DNA from 2 places in the Kocuria sp. CH-021 genome. Region 2 is predicted to be linked to the other one. Evidence: riboswitches for the same ligand, from Rfam matches in the RefSeq annotation. Region 2 holds a riboswitch; the other holds the start of a gene.

Region 1 (8,105 bases), on a different contig from region 2:
CTGCGCCTGCTCGAGGACCTGGATGTGCTTCGAGACCGCCTGCTTGGAGATCGCGAAGGGTTCCGCCAGTTCGGTGACCGTGGCCGGCCCCCGGCTGAGCCGGGCGACGATGCGGCGGCGGACCGGGTCGGCGAGGGCCAGGAAGGCCTTGTCGAGGAGGTCGTCGTCGCCGGGGTCCACGGTGTTTGTCAACTGATTCCTTGATCAACCTGTTGGTTGTTAAAGGCTACGTCCGTGGGGCGCGCGGGGCAAGACCCGGGACCGGTTCGGAACGGCCGGGAGCCTCCCCGGGCTCGCCGGGGACCTGCGCCGTCCCGTCCGGCGAGCGCCCGGAGCGCGGCACCCCGGGCTCGGGCCGCGGCCGCACGGCCGCGGCCAGGCACGCGGCCGTGACGACGGCCAGCGCGGCCGCGACCCCGCGGTTGACGAAGAACGCGTGGATCTGGGAGTGGTTGCTGAGCACCGTGTACCAGACGGGCACGGCCGCGGCCGGCAGGGCCAGCACCGCGGCGGCGCCCCAGCGGGCGAACCCGCCCCGGCGCAGCGCCAGGGCCAGGCCCACGCCCGCCGCGAGCAGGCAGCCGGTCAGCACGAGCCCCGAGGTGGGCACCATCTGCCACCAGTAGGACACGTTGACGCGCGCCCCTGCGCCGAACGCCTCGGAGACCCGGGCGTGGTCGCCCCCGGTCCGGTTGCCCACGTTGCGGCGGACCACCTCCAGGGTGGCCGGGAAGCCCAGGAACGCCCCCGCGAAGACCCACCGGGCGAGCCAGGTGACCGCGAAGGCCACCGGCCAGACCGCCCCGGCGAGGAGCACCGCCACGAGGGTCGCGCCGAGCTCGCGGCGGTGGAACCACGTCACGGCCCCCACGGCGAAGGCGGACATCGCCCACGGCACGGCGGGGGTCGTGAGGAGGTCCACGAAGCAGAAGAGCGCCCCGCCCAGGGCCGCCCCCGCGCAGGCCGCCCGGGGCGAGCGCGCCGCCCCGAGGGCGGAGAGGATCACGGACAGGAAGATGAAGGCGATGGAGATGGACTGGCTGAAGGACGTCGAGGGCGTGGACAGCAGGTTCGTGCCCACCACGTACGGCAGGACCAGGGCCAGTCCCACGGCGGTGGACGTCCCGGCGCGGACGGCGAGGAACGCACCGGCCAGGGCCAGCAGCATGAGGGTGCCCGAGACGATCCGCAGGCCCTCGAGGCCGGTCAGGGCCAGCACGGGGCGCGTGATCACGGTGTAGCCGGCCCAGTACTTGAAGTAGTCGTTGTCGGTGAGCACGGCCCCCTCGGAGATCGCCCGCAGCTGCTCCGGGCCTCCGCCGCAGGTGGCCAGCCGGGGCATCCGGACCGCCCGGCTGAACGCGGACTCCTCCGGGGACGCCCCCAGGCCCGTGCCCGCCACGACGCACTCGGTGAAGGTGTCCGCGGGGGTGCCCATCCGGTCGATCGTGTCGATGGGCCCGTAGGTGCCGTCCTCGACCGCCGCGACGAGGTGCTCGACGACGGGCCGGTCCGGCACGGCCTGGCCCAGCGTCAGCAGCCCGAACAGGGCGAACTGCAGGACCAGGAGCATTCCCAGCCCCTGGGCCCAGGGCAGCAGGAGGTGCAGCCGCGACCGCACGGCCTCGCGCCCCGCGCTCACGGGACCTGCCGCCGGTCCTCCGTGCGGCCGCCCCCGGCGGTCCGGTCCGGCGCCTCCCCGCCGCTCCACGGGGGAGCCGGGTGGCGCAGGTAGAACAGCCGGGAGGTCTCCCGGCGGATCTTCGCCTGGCCGCTCAGGAGCACGCCCATGAGCAGGAACACCCCCGCCAGGAGCACCAGGGAGGCGGCCAGGAACGCCGTCGGGAAGCGGGGGACGAGACCGGTGCCCGCGAACTCCACCACCACGGGCAGGCCGAGGGCCAGGCCCAGCAGGAACAGGGCCAGGGAGACGGCGCCGGTGACCAGGAGGGGCCGCTCGTGGAAGAGCAGCTGCCCGAAGATGCCGAGGATCCGGAAGCCGTCGTGGTAGGTCCGCAGCTTGCTCTCGCTGCCGGCGGCCCGGTCCCGGAAGCCCACGGCCACCTCGGCCTGCGGCACCCGCGCGTTGACCGCGTGGACGGTCAGCTCCGTCTCGATCTCGAACTCGCGCGAGAGCGCGGGGAAGGACTTGACGAAGCGGCGCGAGAAGACCCGGTAGCCGCTGAGCATGTCGGAGACCTTCCGGCGGAAGGCGAAGCTCACGAGCCCGTTGAAGAACCTGTTGCCGGACTCGTGCCCCGACCGGTACGCGGTGCTGGTGGTCTGCCGGCGCACGCCCAGCACGTGGTCGTAGGGCCCGGACAGCAGGGTGTCGATCATGGCGGGGGCGTCGGCGACGTCGTAGGTGTCGTCGCCGTCGACGAGCAGGTAGACGTCGGCGTCCAGGTCCGCGAAGGCCCGCCGGACCACGTTGCCCTTGCCCTTCTCCTCCTCGCGCCGGACCTGCGCCCCGGCCCGCCGGGCGGCCTCGGCGGTGCCGTCCGTCGAACAGTTGTCGTAGACGTGCACCTCGATGCCGGGCACGGCGGCGTGCAGATCCGTGACGACCTTCGCGATCGCCGCTTCCTCGTTGTGGCACGGCACGACGGCCACGATGCGGGGGGTGGGAGGCATGGGCACTCGTTCCTGCGGTCCGGGCGGGGGCCCGTCCATTATGCCGAGGCCGGGCCCGGGCGCCGGACCGCCCTCCACCGCCCGTGCGTCGCCGTGCGTCCGTGTTGCGCCCCGTGACGTCCCGGTCGTCACAGTCCGCGCTCCGGCGTCTTCTGGGCGCCCGCACTTGGCAGCACGGCGGGGCGGCCGCTGGAATGGGTCCTGCATCTATCCAGAGCGGCCGAGAGACCTGGCTCGTCGACGCCGCAGCAACCATCCGCGCCCCCGCCACGGGGTGCGCGGAACGGTGCTCCCGCCAGGACCGATGGAGCTGTCGCTTCCCTCCCGGGTCCGCCCCGGGACGGTTGCCGCCCTCCCTCGGGGTGACCCTTGGAGGAAGAACGTGACACCACGCCCGATCGCCCGGCCGGCGCCGCCGTCCCTGTCCTACGAGCTCTATCCGCCCCGCGGCGCGGCGAGCGCCGCGACGCTGCTGCGGACCATCGAGGAGCTCGAGCCCACCCGTCCCGACCACGTCTCGGTGACGTACAGCGGGGACGAGCAGCGCCGGGACAGCTCGCTCGCCCTGCTCGACCACCTCCTGGCGCGCACGAGCCTGCGGCCCCTGGCGCACCTGACGTGCGTCGGCAGCAGCCGGGCCGAGCTGGAGCGGACCGTGGCCACCCTGGTCCGCCGCGGCGTGCGGGGCGTCCTGGCCCTGCGCGGGGACCGGGACCCGGAGGCGGCGCCGGGCGAGCTGCGGCACGCCGGCGAGCTCGTGGAGCTCGTGCGCGAGGTCGAGCAGCGCCACACGGCCTCCCTGGCGGCCGGCCGGCTCGCCGTGGGCGTGGCGGCCTATCCGACCCGGCACCCGGAGTCGCCCTCGTTCCGGCACGACGTGGAGGTGCTGCTGGCCAAGCAGCGCGCCGGGGCGGACTTCGCGATCACGCAGGTCTACTTCCGCCCGCAGCGCTACGAGCGCCTGGTCGCGGCGGCGACGGCGGCGGGGGTGACCATCCCGATCGTCCCCGGGATCATGCCGGTCACCGATCCGGGGCGGCTGCGGACCCTGTGCCGGCTGGCCGGCCTGGCGCCCCATCCCGGCCTGGCCGCCGCGCTGGAGGACGCGTCCGGCCCCGCGGAGCGGCACCGCGCCGGCGTGGCCTTCGCGGCCCGGCTGGCCCGCGCCGCCCTGGACGCCGGGGCTCCCGGCCTGCACCTCTACACCTTCAACGAGCACCGGGCCGCGCTGGACCTGCTGGAGCACGTGGACCTCCCCCGCGCCCCGCACGTGCCCGTCCCGCTCGACGACCTGCTGCTCCCCGCGTGAGCACGCACCGCCCCACCGTTCCGCACGAGACCTCTCGACCTCACGACACCCTTCAGGAGATCCCCATGAGCACTGTCCCGTTCCCCGCCGCCACCATCACCGGCTACCCCCGGATCGGCCGCCGCCGCGAGCTGAAGAAGGCCCTCGAGGCCTACTGGGCCGGGCGCTCGACCCGCGAGGAGCTCGAGTCGGCGGCCGCCCAGCTGCAGCTGGCGACCCACCGCCGGCTCGTGGAGCTGGGCCTCGGCGCCCGGGACTCGTCCCTGCCCGCGGCGTTCCCCCTCTACGACCAGGTGCTGGACACCACCGTGGCCCTCGGGGCGGTCCCGTCCCGCTTCGCCGACCTCGCCGACCCCGAGGGCCGGCTCGACCTCGACGCGAGCTTCGTGCTCGCCCGCGGGGACGCCGGCCGCGCCCCGCTCGAGCTCACCAAGTGGTTCGACACCAACTACCACTACCTCGTGCCGGAGATCGGCCCGGACACCCCGTTCCGCGCCACCGCCGACCGGCTGGTGGCGGACGTCCGCCGCGCCGCGGCGCACGGCTTCACCGTCCGGCCGGTCCTCGTGGGACCCGTGTCCTTCCTCCTCCTCGCCAAGGCCGACGACGACGCCCCCGCGGGCTTCGACCCGCTGCGGCGGCTCCCCGAGCTGCTCCCGGTGTACGCGGAGCTGCTGGGCGAGCTGGCCGCGGCCGGCGCGGACTGGGTGCAGCTGGAGGAGCCGGCGCTCGTGGCGGACCAGCACGTCCCGGCGGAGCAGCTCGCCGCGTCCGTGTGGGACGCCTACACGGCCCTGTCCGCCGTGCCCCGGCGCCCGCAGCTGTTCGTCACCACCTCCTACGGCTCGCCCGGGCCGCTGCTGCACCCCCTGGCCTGCTCCGGCGTGGAGGCCCTGCACCTCGACCTCGTCAAGGGCGCGGCGCCCTCTCCCGAGGAGCTGGAGCTCTTCCGGGACGAGGACTCCGCCGTGCTCGTGGCCGGAGCCGTCGACGGGCACAACGTGTGGCGGGCCGACCTGGCCGGCCGGCTCGACCGGCTCGCGGAGCTGGCCGCCGGCGGCGTCCTGGTGTCCGTGGCCTCCTCCACGTCCCTGTTCCACGTCCCGCACGACGTGGCCGAGGAGACCGGGCTGGACCCGCTGCTGCGGAGCTGGCTCGCCTTCGCCGACCAGAAGGTCGGCGAGATCGTCACCCTGGCCCGCGGTCTCGCCGCCGGGACGGAGGCGGTCGCGGAGGAGCTGGCCGAGGCGGCCGAGGCCCGGCGCACCCGGGAGACCGCCGCGGGGGTCCGGGACACGGCCGTGCGGGAGCGCGCCGGGGCGCTGACCGCCGCCGACATCGGACGCGCGCCCGCGGAGGTCCGCCGGGCCGCGCAGGAGGGGCGGTCCTTCACGGCGTCCGGACCCCTCCCCCCGCTGCCCACCACCACGATCGGCTCCTTCCCGCAGACGCCCGAGGTCCGCGCCGCCCGCGCCCAGCACCGGGCCGGGACCCTCACGGACGACCGGTACGACGCCTTCCTGCGCGAGGAGATCGAGCGGGTCGTGCGGCTGCAGGAGGAGCTGGGCCTGGACGTGCTGGTGCACGGCGAGGCCGAGCGCAACGACATGGTCCAGTACTTCGCCGAGCACCTCGACGGCTTCGCGACCACCGTGCACGGCTGGGTGCAGTCCTACGGCTCCCGCTGCACCCGTCCCTCGATCCTGTGGGGCGACGTCAGCCGGGAGGGCGAGGGCCTGCGCGGCGAGGCGTTCACGGTCCCGTGGATCAGCCACGCCCAGTCCCTCACCGACAGGCCGGTCAAGGGCATGCTGACGGGCCCGGTCACGATCCTCGCGTGGTCCTTCGTGCGCGACGACCAGCCGCTCGCGGAGACCGCGAACCAGGTGGCCCTCGCGCTGCGGGACGAGGTCGCGGACCTCGAGGCCGCCGGGATCGGGATCATCCAGGTCGACGAGCCGGCGCTGCGGGAGCTGCTGCCGCTGCGCCGCGCGGACCAGCCCGCCTACCTGGGCTGGTCGGTGGACGCGTTCCGCCTGGCCACCTCGGGGGTGCGGGACGCGACCCAGATCCACACCCACCTGTGCTACTCGGAGTTCGGCGAGGTGGTCGGGGCGATCGACGGCCTGGACGCCGACGTCACGAGCATCGAGGCGGCCCGGTCCCGGATGGAGGTGCTGACCGACCTCGAGGCCGCCGGCTTCTCCCGGGGCATCGGCCCGGGCGTGTGGGACATCCACTCCCCGCGCGTGCCCGCCCAGGAGGAGATCGAGCAGCTGCTCGAGCGGGCCCTCGAGCACGTCCCGGCGCGGACCCTGTGGGTCAACCCGGACTGCGGCCTGAAGACCCGCGGCTACGCGGAGACCAGGGCGTCGCTGGAGCACCTCGTGGCGGCGGCCCGGACCGCGCGCGAGCGCGTGGCGCAGCCGGCCGGCCTGCCGCTGATCGTCCAGCACGGCGAGCGCGGCTGACCCCCGGGCCCACCCGTCGACCCGCGGGAGCCCGCACGCCCACGATCCGCCGTGGTCGTACGGGCTCCTGCGGGTCACGGGTCGGCACCCCGTCGGGCGCGGGCTCAGCGCAGGCGGCCGTCGCGCATGGTCACGCACCGGTCGGCGAGCGGGACGAGCTCGGTGTCGTGGGTGACCACGACCGTGGCCGTGCCGAACCGCCGGGTGGCGTCCACGATCAGGCCGAGGACCTCGCGGGCCCGGTGGTGGTCCAGGGCCGCGGTCGGCTCGTCCACCAGCAGCACCTGCGGCGAGCCCATCAGTGCCCGCGCGATGTTCACCCGCTGCCGCTGCCCCCCGGAGAGCTGGTGCGGGCGCCGGGCGGCCGCCGCGCCCAGGCCGACGAGCTCGAGCAGCCCGCCCGCCCGCTCCCGGGCCGCCTCGAGGTCCCTGCCCCGGGCTCCCCGCACGTGGGCGGTGAGCACGAGCTGCTCCAGGGCCGTCAGGGACGGCAGCAGATTGGGCTGCTGGAAGACCATCCCGATCCGGGTCCGGCGCAGTCGCGCGAGCTCGCGCTCGGGCAGGCCGGTGATCTCCCGGCCGGCGAGGAGCACCGCCCCGGCGCTGGGCCGGACCAGGGTGGCGGCCACGGCCAGCAGGGACGACTTGCCGGACCCCGAGGGGCCCACCAGGGCGGTGACCGTGCCGGCCTCCGCAGCGAGGTCCACGGCGTCCAGTGCCCGGACGGTGCGGGGGCGGCCGTTCCCGTCCGTCCCGTCGGGATAGGCGAGGGTGACGTCCTCCAGTCGGAGCACGGCCCCGGAGGACGTCGCCGCGGCGTTCGTCGCGGGTGCTGCCGCGGAGGCCACGGCGGATGTCACGCCGGATGTCACGCCGGATGTCGCCGCGGATGTCACGGTGGAAGTCACGGCGGATGTCACGGCGGAGGTGTCCGGCGACGTTGCCGGGGCCGGGGTGGTGCGGAACGGCGTGGTCCTGCGGGAGTGGTCAGCGCGCATGGTCAGTTGCCTCCGAGGGCGAGCAGGGGATCGACGGACGAGACGCGGCGGGTGGCGAGCAGGGCCCCGGCCGTGCCCAGGACGAACACGCCCAGGACCGGGACCAGGACAGTGGCGGGAGTCAGCGCGAACGGGACCGCGGTCCCGGCGGCGAGTCCGCCGGCCAGTCCCCCGAGGCCGCCGGCGAGGACGCCCAGCAGGAGGACCGCGGCGGCCTGGGCCAGGGCGTCCCGCAGCACGTAGCCGCGCGAGGAGCCCAGCGCCCGCAGGACGGCGATGTCGCGGGTGCGCTGGATCGTCCAGACGGTCAGGAACGACACCACGACCAGGGCGGAGATCCCGTAGAGGAAGGCCTGCATCATCAGCAGCGAGCCCCGCTCCGAGCGATAGGCCGGCAGGGCCGCCAGGGCGCCGCGGGCGTCGGTGGACACGGTGCCGGCGGCCTCGTCGGCCGCCGCCACGGCCCCCTCGGGGAGTCCGGCGCCGGCGGGCACGGCCAGGGCGGTGGCCCCGGCCCCCTCGCCGAGGTGGGCGATCCCGGGGAAGTCGGTCATCGACGTCCACACCACGGGCACGTGGCTGTAGTGCTCGTCCGCGGCGATGCCGGCGACGGTCAGCTCCGTCGAGGACAGCCGGACGACGTCCCCCACGGACAGCCCCAGGTCCCCGGCCACGGTCTCGCTGAGCACGGCG
Region 2 (8,105 bases):
GCCGCCGCGGTGCTCACCGCGCGGTCCTGGGCGGCGAACGGGACGCTGCTGCCGCGCGCCGGCCGGCGCCCGCGGGGGCGCCGTCGCTCCCCCTGGGCGGTGGCGAAGCGCTCGATGCGCAGCACGGGCGGCGTGCTCGGGCTGTTCACGGCCTTCCACGTCCTCGACCTGACCCTGGGCGCCCGACCCGCCGCGGCCCGGGGCTTCGCGCACGGCAGCGCCTACGGCAACCTCGTGGCCAGCCTCTCGCGGCCGCCCGTGGCCGCGGCGTACGCCGTGTCCATGGCGGCGCTGGCCGCCCACCTGGTGCACGGCATCCCGGAGATCGCCAACGACGTCGGCGTGCCCGGGGACCAGCGGTTCCAGCGGCGGCTGCGGATCGCCGCGAACGCCTTCGGCGCCGCCGTGGCCGCCGGCAACACCACGATCCCCGTGGCCGTGCTGACCCGCGCGGTGCGCTGAGCCCCGTGGCCGCCCTCCCCCGCCGGCGGGGCGACCTCCTGCGGAACGGCCTGCCGCGGGATCGGGCACCTGCCGGCGAACGAACACGAGACGACCCCCGACGAGACGACAAGGACCCGAGCGAGTGAGCACCTTCTCCCTGACCGTGGACGTGTGGCGCCAGCCCTCCCCGGAGGAGCCCGGGGATTTCACGGCCTACGACGTCCCGGACGCGAGCCCGGAGATGACCGTGCTCGAGCTGCTCGACCGGATCAACGCGCAGCTGGAGGCCGCCGGCGAGGACCCGGTGGTCTTCGACGACGGCTGCCGCGAGGGGATCTGCGGCAAGTGCGGGGTGACGGTCGACGGCGTGGCGCACGGACCCGAGCGCAACGCCGCGAGCTGCATGCAGCACCTGGGCGCCTACCGGGACGGGGACCGGGTGCGCATCGAGCCCCTGCGGGCGTCCTCCTTCCCGGTCAAGCAGGACCTCTCCGTGGACAAGAAGGCGCTGCGCCTGGTGGCGAAGGCCGGGAAGTTCCCGGTGGCGATGAAGGCACTGGCCAACGGCGGCTGCATCAGCTGCGGGGCGTGCGTGGCGTCCTGCCCCAACGGCTCCGGCCAGCTCTTCGTGGGCACGATGCTCAAGGAGCTGCCGCCGCTGGCCAAGGACGACGCCGAGCGCCGGGAGCGCTCGGCCAAGGTGATCGACGCGGCGGAGGAGCAGTTCGGCCCCTGCTCCCTGCTCGGCGACTGCGTGGAGGTCTGCCCGGCCGGGCTGCCGGTCGAGAACCTCTCCGCGGTGGCGCAGGAGTACCTGCGCAACCGCTTCCCGCGCCGGGGCGGGGACGCGCCGGGTCCGCGGTGACCCCGCGCGGCGTGTCTTGCCGCGCGGGGAGGTGACTGCTACTTTTCGGGCACGTCCTCGAGACCCGTGAGGTGGATCACATGAGCGAGCGCCCCGGCAACATCGTCCCCGAACAGGGAGAGTTCGACTACGAGCCGGAGGACCGCGACCCCGCTCGCGCCCCCGGCAGGACCTGGCTCTACCGCGGCCTCGGCGTGCTCCTGGCCCTGCTGGTCTGGTTCCTGCTCGACGGCGCGGAGGTCTCGGCCGACGCCCGGATCGTGGGCGCCGTCGCCGCGCTGATGGCGGTCTGGTGGATGACCGAGGCGGTGCCGCTGTCGATCACCTCGCTGCTGCCGATCGTGCTCTTCCCGGTGCTCACGGCCCTCGAGGTCTCCGAGGTCACGGCGCCCTACGCCAACCCGATCGTGTTCCTGTTCCTGGGCGGCTTCCTGATCGCGATCGCCATGCAGAAGTGGAACCTGCACCGCCGGATCGCACTGCTCACCCTGCACCGCGTGGGCACCCACCCCCGCCAGATCATCCTGGGCCTGATGATCTCCACGGCCTTCCTGTCGATGTGGGTGTCCAACACGGCCACCACGTTGATGATGCTGCCCATCGGCCTGTCCGTGCTGACCCTGGTGGTCGAGAACAGCAGGCACGCCGGCACCCGGGCGGAGGCCGGGGCCATGGGTGAGGACATCCGCTCCGGCAAGGCCATCAGCGACGTCATCGACGACCGCGACGTGCGCCTGTTCGGCGTGGCCCTGGTCCTGGCGATCGCCTGGGCGGCCACCATCGGCGGCCTGGGCACGCTGCTGGGCTCCCCGCCCAACGCGATCGTCGCCGGCTACATCAGCGAGGAGCTGGGCCGGACCGTGGGCTTCGCGCAGTGGATGATGCTCGGCGTGCCCATCGTGATCGTCTTCATCGGGCTCGCGTGGCTGATCATCACCCGCGTCATCTTCCGCTTCCACCTCGACGAGGTGCCGGGCGGCAAGGAGCTGATCAACGAGGAGATCGCCGCCCTCGGCCCGATGAGCCAGGGCGAGAAGATCGTGCTGGGCGTGTTCGTGACCGCGGCGTTCTTCTGGATCGTCCCGGGGCTGCTCTCCGGGATCGGCGACATCGGCGAGCAGCTGCCCTGGCTGGACCTCTTCGACGACACGGTGGTCGCCATCGGCGCCGGCGTGCTGCTCTTCCTGCTCCCCGGCGACAAGCAGGGGAACATGACCCTGGAGTGGAACGACGCCGAGGAGGGCCTGCCCTGGGGCGTGCTCCTGCTCTTCGGCGGCGGCCTGTCCCTGGCCGCCGCCGTGGCCGGCACGGGCCTGGACGCCTGGTTCGGCGAGCAGGTCAGCGGGCTGGGCGCGCTGCCGATCGTGCTGCTGCTGGCCGCGGTCGTGCTGATCGTGCTGCTCCTGACCGAGATCACGTCCAACACCGCCACGGCCGCCACGTTCATCCCGATCCTGGGCGGGGTCGCCGTCGGGATCGGGGTGGACCCCATGACGCTGCTCATCCCGGCGGCGCTGGCGGCCACGTGCGCGTTCATGCTGCCGGTGGGCACCCCGCCCAACGCCATCGTCTTCGCCACCGGCCAGGTCAAGATCGCCGAGATGGTGCGCGGCGGCGTGGTGCTCAACATCGTGGGCGTCATCCTGATCACGATCTTCACCGTGCTGATCGGCCCGTTCGCGCTGGGCCTGGTGATCTGACCGGTTCTCGTGCACGTCCGGCCGGCCGCCGCCGCGGGGCCGGCCGGACGCCGCACGGCGGAGCGTGCGCCCGGTTGGCGCGGGGCCGCCCGGGGCAGCACAATGGGAGGCAGCCATCCCGAGCGGCCGAGAGACCTGGATCGACGACGCCGCAGCAACCGTGGTCGACGTCGCAGACCGCACGGTGCTACCGCCAGGACCGATGGAGCAGCGCACCCCCGGACCGCTCGCCCGGGTCCGTCTCCGCCCGGGACCGTCCAGCGGCACCACTCGCACGAGGAGTTCTCCCCATGGCCGACCACCAGTTCGGGTTCCGCACCCGCGCCCTGCACGCCGGGGGCACCCCCGACGCCGAGCACGGCGCCCGCGCGGTCCCGATCTACCAGACCAGCTCGTTCGTCTTCAAGGACGCCGACGACGCCGCCAACCTGTTCGCCCTGCAGAAGTACGGCAACATCTACTCCCGCATCGGCAACCCGACCGTCGCGGCGTTCGAGGAGCGCATCGCCTCCCTCGAGGGCGGCATCGGCGCCGTGGCCACCGCCTCCGGGATGTCCGCCGAGTTCCTCGTGTTCGCCGCCCTTGCCCAGGCCGGGGACCACATCGTGGCCTCCGCGCAGCTCTACGGGGGGACGGTCACCCAGCTGGACGTCACCCTGCGCCGCTTCGGCATCGAGACCACGTTCGTCCCGGGCACGGACCCCGCCGACTACCGGGCCGCCGTGCGCCCGGGGACGAAGGCCGTCTACACGGAGGTCGTGGCCAACCCGTCCGGGGAGATCGCCGACCTGGAGGGCCTCGCCGCGGTCGCGCACGAGGCCGGCGTCCCGCTCGTCGTCGACTCGACGATGACCCCGCCCTACCTGATCCGCCCGTTCGAGCACGGGGCGGACATCGTCATCCACTCGGCGACCAAGTTCCTGGGCGGCCACGGCACCACGCTGGGCGGCGTCGTCGTCGAGTCCGGCCGCTTCGACTGGGCGAACGGCAACTTCCCGTCCATGACCGAGCCGGTGCCGACGTACAACGACGTCACCTGGTGGGGGAACTTCGGGGAGTACGGGTTCCTGACCAGGCTGCGCACCGAGCAGCTGCGGGACATCGGCCCCGCCCTGGCGCCCCAGTCCGCGTGGAACCTGCTCCAGGGCGTCGAGACGCTGCCGCAGCGGATGGACGCGCACCTGGCCAACGCGCACGTCGTCGCGCGCTGGCTGGAGGAGGACCCGCGCGTCTCCTACGTCGACTGGGCGGGGCTGCCGAGCCATCCCCACCACGACCGGGCGCAGAAGTACCTGCCCCTCGGCCCGGGCGCCGTGTTCGCGTTCGGGGTCTCCCCCACCGAGCGGCTCGGCGGACGGGAGGTCGGCGCCCGCTTCATCGAGAACCTGCAGCTGGCCAGCCACCTGGCCAACATCGGCGACGCCCGCACCCTCGTCCTGCACCCGGCCTCGACCACCCACCAGCAGCTGAGCGCCGAGCAGCTGCTGCGGGCCGGGGTGCGGGAGGACCTCATCCGCCTGTCGGTGGGCCTCGAGGACGTCGAGGACATCCTCTGGGACCTGGACCAGGCCCTCTCCGCGGCGACCGGGCTCTCCCGGGAGTCCGCACCGACCGCCGAAGGAGTGCTCCGATGACCGCCGAGACCCGCACCTGGACGGGGCCGAGCGCCCCCGAGCGGCTGAAGATCCTGCACGGCACCGAGTCGATCGCCATCGTGGGGGCCTCCGACAAGCCCTCCCGCGCCTCCTACTTCGTCTCGACCTACCTGCTGTCGTCCTCGCCGTACCGGGTGTACTTCGTCAACCCGGTGCTGCGGGAGATCATGGGCCGGCCGGTCTACCCGTCGCTGGCGGACCTGCCGGAGGTCCCCGACGTGGTCGACGCGTTCCGGCGCCACGACGACCTCCCGGACGTGGCCCGCGACGCGGTGGCCGTCGGGGCCAGGACGCTGTGGCTGCAGCTGGGCTCCTGGCACGAGGAGGCCGCGCGGATCGCCGAGGAGGGCGGGCTCACGGTGGTCATGGACCGCTGCGTGAAGATCGAGCACGCCCGCTTCCACGGCGGGCTCCACCTGGCCGGCTTCAACACCGGGGTCATCTCGGCGAGGCGGCAGGTCCTGGCCTGAGACGCGGAACGGTCCCGGAGGCCTGGGGCCTCCGGGACCGTTCCGCGCCGCGAGCGGCAGGCCGCTACGCGCGCTCGAGGACGAACCGCACGTCCGCCTTCAGGCTCTGGCTGACCACGCAGTAGCGCTCCGTGGCCCGCGCGAGGCGCTCCAGCGCGCTGTCGTCGACCTCCGCGTCCACCCGGGCGGTCACCACGACGTCCTGGACCCCGACGGGCACGGTCCGGTCGACGCCCAGCGTGCCGCGGGCGTCGAACATGCCGTCGGCGGTCAGCTCGGCCGAGCGCACCTCCACGCCCATGGCGGTGGCCACGCTGCGCAGGGTCACCCCGGCGCAGGCCAGGAGGGCGTCGAGGAGCATGTCCCCGGAGCAGGCGTCGCTGCCGTCCCCGCCGGTGGCGGCGTGCGGTCCGCCCCGCACGGGGCCCGCCCAGGTGTCGACCGTGCAGGTCAGTCCGGGGTCCCGGAAGTCGCCCTGGGAGTGCAGGGGCGTGCGCGCCGCCCCGGGGTCCTCCCGGTAGCGGTCCTTGAGGGGAGCCTGGAGCTGTCGGAGCTCCGTGGCGGTCATCTGGGTTCGAGATTCCATGCTGTCACTGTAGAGCGTCCGGCGCGGACGGCACCACGCAGGGCGTCCGCACCGGTCCGCTCAGCGGGCGCGCTCGGCCACGCGGTCCTCCCAGTAGGCGCGGGTGGTCACCACGTCCGTGCCGTCCCAGGCGCCCAGTCCGGACAGACCCGGGACGTCGCCGCTGTGGAAGATCGGCTCGACCCCCTGCTGGCGCTGGGCCTCGTAGTTCTTGAGCACCCGGACGGCCACGCCGGAGAGCAGGACCAGGGCCACCAGGTTGATGGTGGCCATGACCGCCATGAACAGGTCTGCCAGGGACCAGACGAGGTCCAGGGCCAGCACGGCACCGCCGAAGACGAACACCAGCACGAGCACGCGGTAGGCGGTCATCGCCGCGGCCGAGCCCGTGAGGAAGCGGATGTTGGACTCGCCGTAGTAGTAGTTGCCGATCACGGACGTGAACGCGAAGAGGAAGATCGCCACGGTCAGGAAGTGCACCGCCCAGTTGCCCAGTTGCAGGGCGAGCGCGGACTGGGTGAGGGACGCGCCCTCCCGGCCGCCGAGCTCGGGGTCCGAGAGGAGCACGATGAACGCGGTGATCGAGCAGATCAGCCAGGTGTCGAAGTACACGCCGAGCGCCTGCAGGAAGCCCTGCTTGGCGGGGTGGGACACGGACGCGGTGGCCCCGGCGTTGGGGGCGGAGCCCATGCCGGCCTCGTTGGAGAACAGGCCGCGCTTCATGCCCTGGATGATGACGCCGATGAGCCCGCCGGTGACGAACTCGCGGATGCCGAAGGCCCCCTCCAGGATCTGGCCGAGCACCGCGGGGACCTCGCCGACGTTCAGCACGACCACGAGCAGGCCCAGCAGGACGTAGAGCACGGCCATGAACGGGACGACGATCTCGGAGACCGCGGAGATCCTGCGGATGCCCCCGAAGATGATCGCCGCGGTCAGCCCGACGAGCACCGCGCCGACCAGGATCCGGAACCACAGGACCTCGGCGGCGGCGACGTCCACGCCGAGCGAGCCGCCCAGCGCGTCCACGATCGAGTTGGACTGCACGGAGTTGAACACGAACCCGTAGGTCAGGGTGATGACGACGGCGAACAGCAGCCCCATCCAGCGCGCGCCGATGCCGCGCTCCATGTAGTAGGCGGGTCCGCCCACGTACCCGGTGGGGGCCTTGATCTTGTACAGCTGGCCCAGCAGGGACTCCGTGAACGCGCTCGCGGCGCCGATCCCGGCGATCACCCACATCCAGAACACGGCGCCCGGCCCGCCCAGGCTGATGGCGATCGCGACGCCGGCGATGTTGCCGGTGCCCACGCGGGACGCGGCGGAGACGGTGAAGGCCCGGAACGCGGAGATGCCCTTCTTGCCGTCCTCGGCCAGGCCGGGCTTGTCGCCCAGCACCCGGAACATCTCCGGGACCAGCCGCAGCTGCACCACACCGGTGCGGACGGTCAGGTAGAGGCCCACCCCGATGAGGATGGCGAAGACCACGTTCCACACCCAGCCGCCGAGGGTGCCGACGAGATCGGTGACGAGTTCCATTGCAGCTCCGAACTGTGACGACGCGGTCCCCGGCGTGGGGTCTGCGGGGGTCCGCGTGAACGACCGGGCGCAGCGGTCGCGCGCCCCGACGGAACTCTAGTGGACGTGACCGGCGTCTCGTCCCCCTCGGTCTGCGCCGAGGTCGCGGCCGACGGCGACCGGACGGTGCCCGGTCGCCGTCGGCCGCGACCTCGCGGGACGGGCGGCGCGGATCAGATCACGCGCACGGCTCCCTTGTCCGCGGAGGTGACCATCGAGGCGTAGGCCCGCAGCGCCTTGGAGACCTGGCGCTCGCGCGGCTTCGTGGGGTACCAGGGCGCGGGGCCCCGGGCCTGCCGGCGGGCGGCGAGCGTGGCGTCGTCCACGTTCACGCGCAGCACGCGCCGGGCGACGTCGATCTCGATCTCGTCGCCGGTCTCGACGAGCCCCACGGCGCCGCCGGCGGCGGCCTCCGGGGAGATGTGCCCGATGGAGAGGCCGGAGGTGCCGCCGGAGAAGCGGCCGTCGGTGACGAGCGCGCACTCCCGGCCCAGACCGAGGCCCTTGAGGTAGGAGGTCGGGTAGAGCATCTCCTGCATGCCCGGGCCACCCTTGGGGCCCTCGTGGGTGATGACCACGATGTCGCCGGGCTGCACGTTCTTGGACAGGATCTCGAACACGGCCTCGTCCTGGGACTCGACCACGAAGGCCTTGCCGACGAAGTGGAACAGCTCCTCGTCGATGCCGGCGGTCTTGATGACCGCTCCGTCCTCGGCGATGTTGCCGTAGAGGATCGCCAGCCCGCCGTCCTGGGTGTAGGCGTGCGCCACGGAGCGGATGCAGCCGTCCTCGCCGTCGAGGTCGAGG

The links. A riboswitch is a leader RNA that binds a small molecule or an ion and turns the genes downstream of it on or off. The one in region 2 is predicted to bind S-adenosylmethionine.
Region 1: it holds a riboswitch for S-adenosylmethionine, as region 2 does, so the genes downstream of both, ACPYN7_RS17025 (methylenetetrahydrofolate reductase) here and ACPYN7_RS03580 (O-acetylhomoserine aminocarboxypropyltransferase/cysteine synthase family protein) in region 2, are expected to answer to the same signal.

The regions. Positions count from the first base shown of each region.
Region 1 is NZ_JBNAFK010000030.1:14,795-22,899, forward strand. Features, by position in the region: gene ACPYN7_RS17010 (ArsR/SmtB family transcription factor) at 1-180, opposite strand, end outside; gene ACPYN7_RS17015 (hypothetical protein) at 227-1,642, opposite strand; gene ACPYN7_RS17020 (glycosyltransferase) at 1,639-2,634, opposite strand; SAM riboswitch class I at 2,839-2,945, shown strand; gene ACPYN7_RS17025 (methylenetetrahydrofolate reductase) at 3,017-3,943, shown strand; gene metE (5-methyltetrahydropteroyltriglutamate--homocysteine S-methyltransferase) at 4,009-6,414, shown strand; gene ACPYN7_RS17035 (ABC transporter ATP-binding protein) at 6,519-7,274, opposite strand; gene ACPYN7_RS17040 (ABC transporter permease) at 7,415-8,105, opposite strand, start outside.
Region 2 is NZ_JBNAFK010000003.1:225,567-233,671, forward strand. Features, by position in the region: gene ACPYN7_RS03565 (succinate dehydrogenase) at 1-462, shown strand, start outside; gene ACPYN7_RS03570 (succinate dehydrogenase/fumarate reductase iron-sulfur subunit) at 587-1,309, shown strand; gene ACPYN7_RS03575 (SLC13 family permease) at 1,390-3,009, shown strand; SAM riboswitch class I at 3,120-3,218, shown strand; gene ACPYN7_RS03580 (O-acetylhomoserine aminocarboxypropyltransferase/cysteine synthase family protein) at 3,300-4,643, shown strand; gene ACPYN7_RS03585 (CoA-binding protein) at 4,640-5,134, shown strand; gene ACPYN7_RS03590 (OsmC family protein) at 5,199-5,720, opposite strand; gene ACPYN7_RS03595 (alanine/glycine:cation symporter family protein) at 5,781-7,259, opposite strand; gene ilvD (dihydroxy-acid dehydratase) at 7,472-8,105, opposite strand, start outside.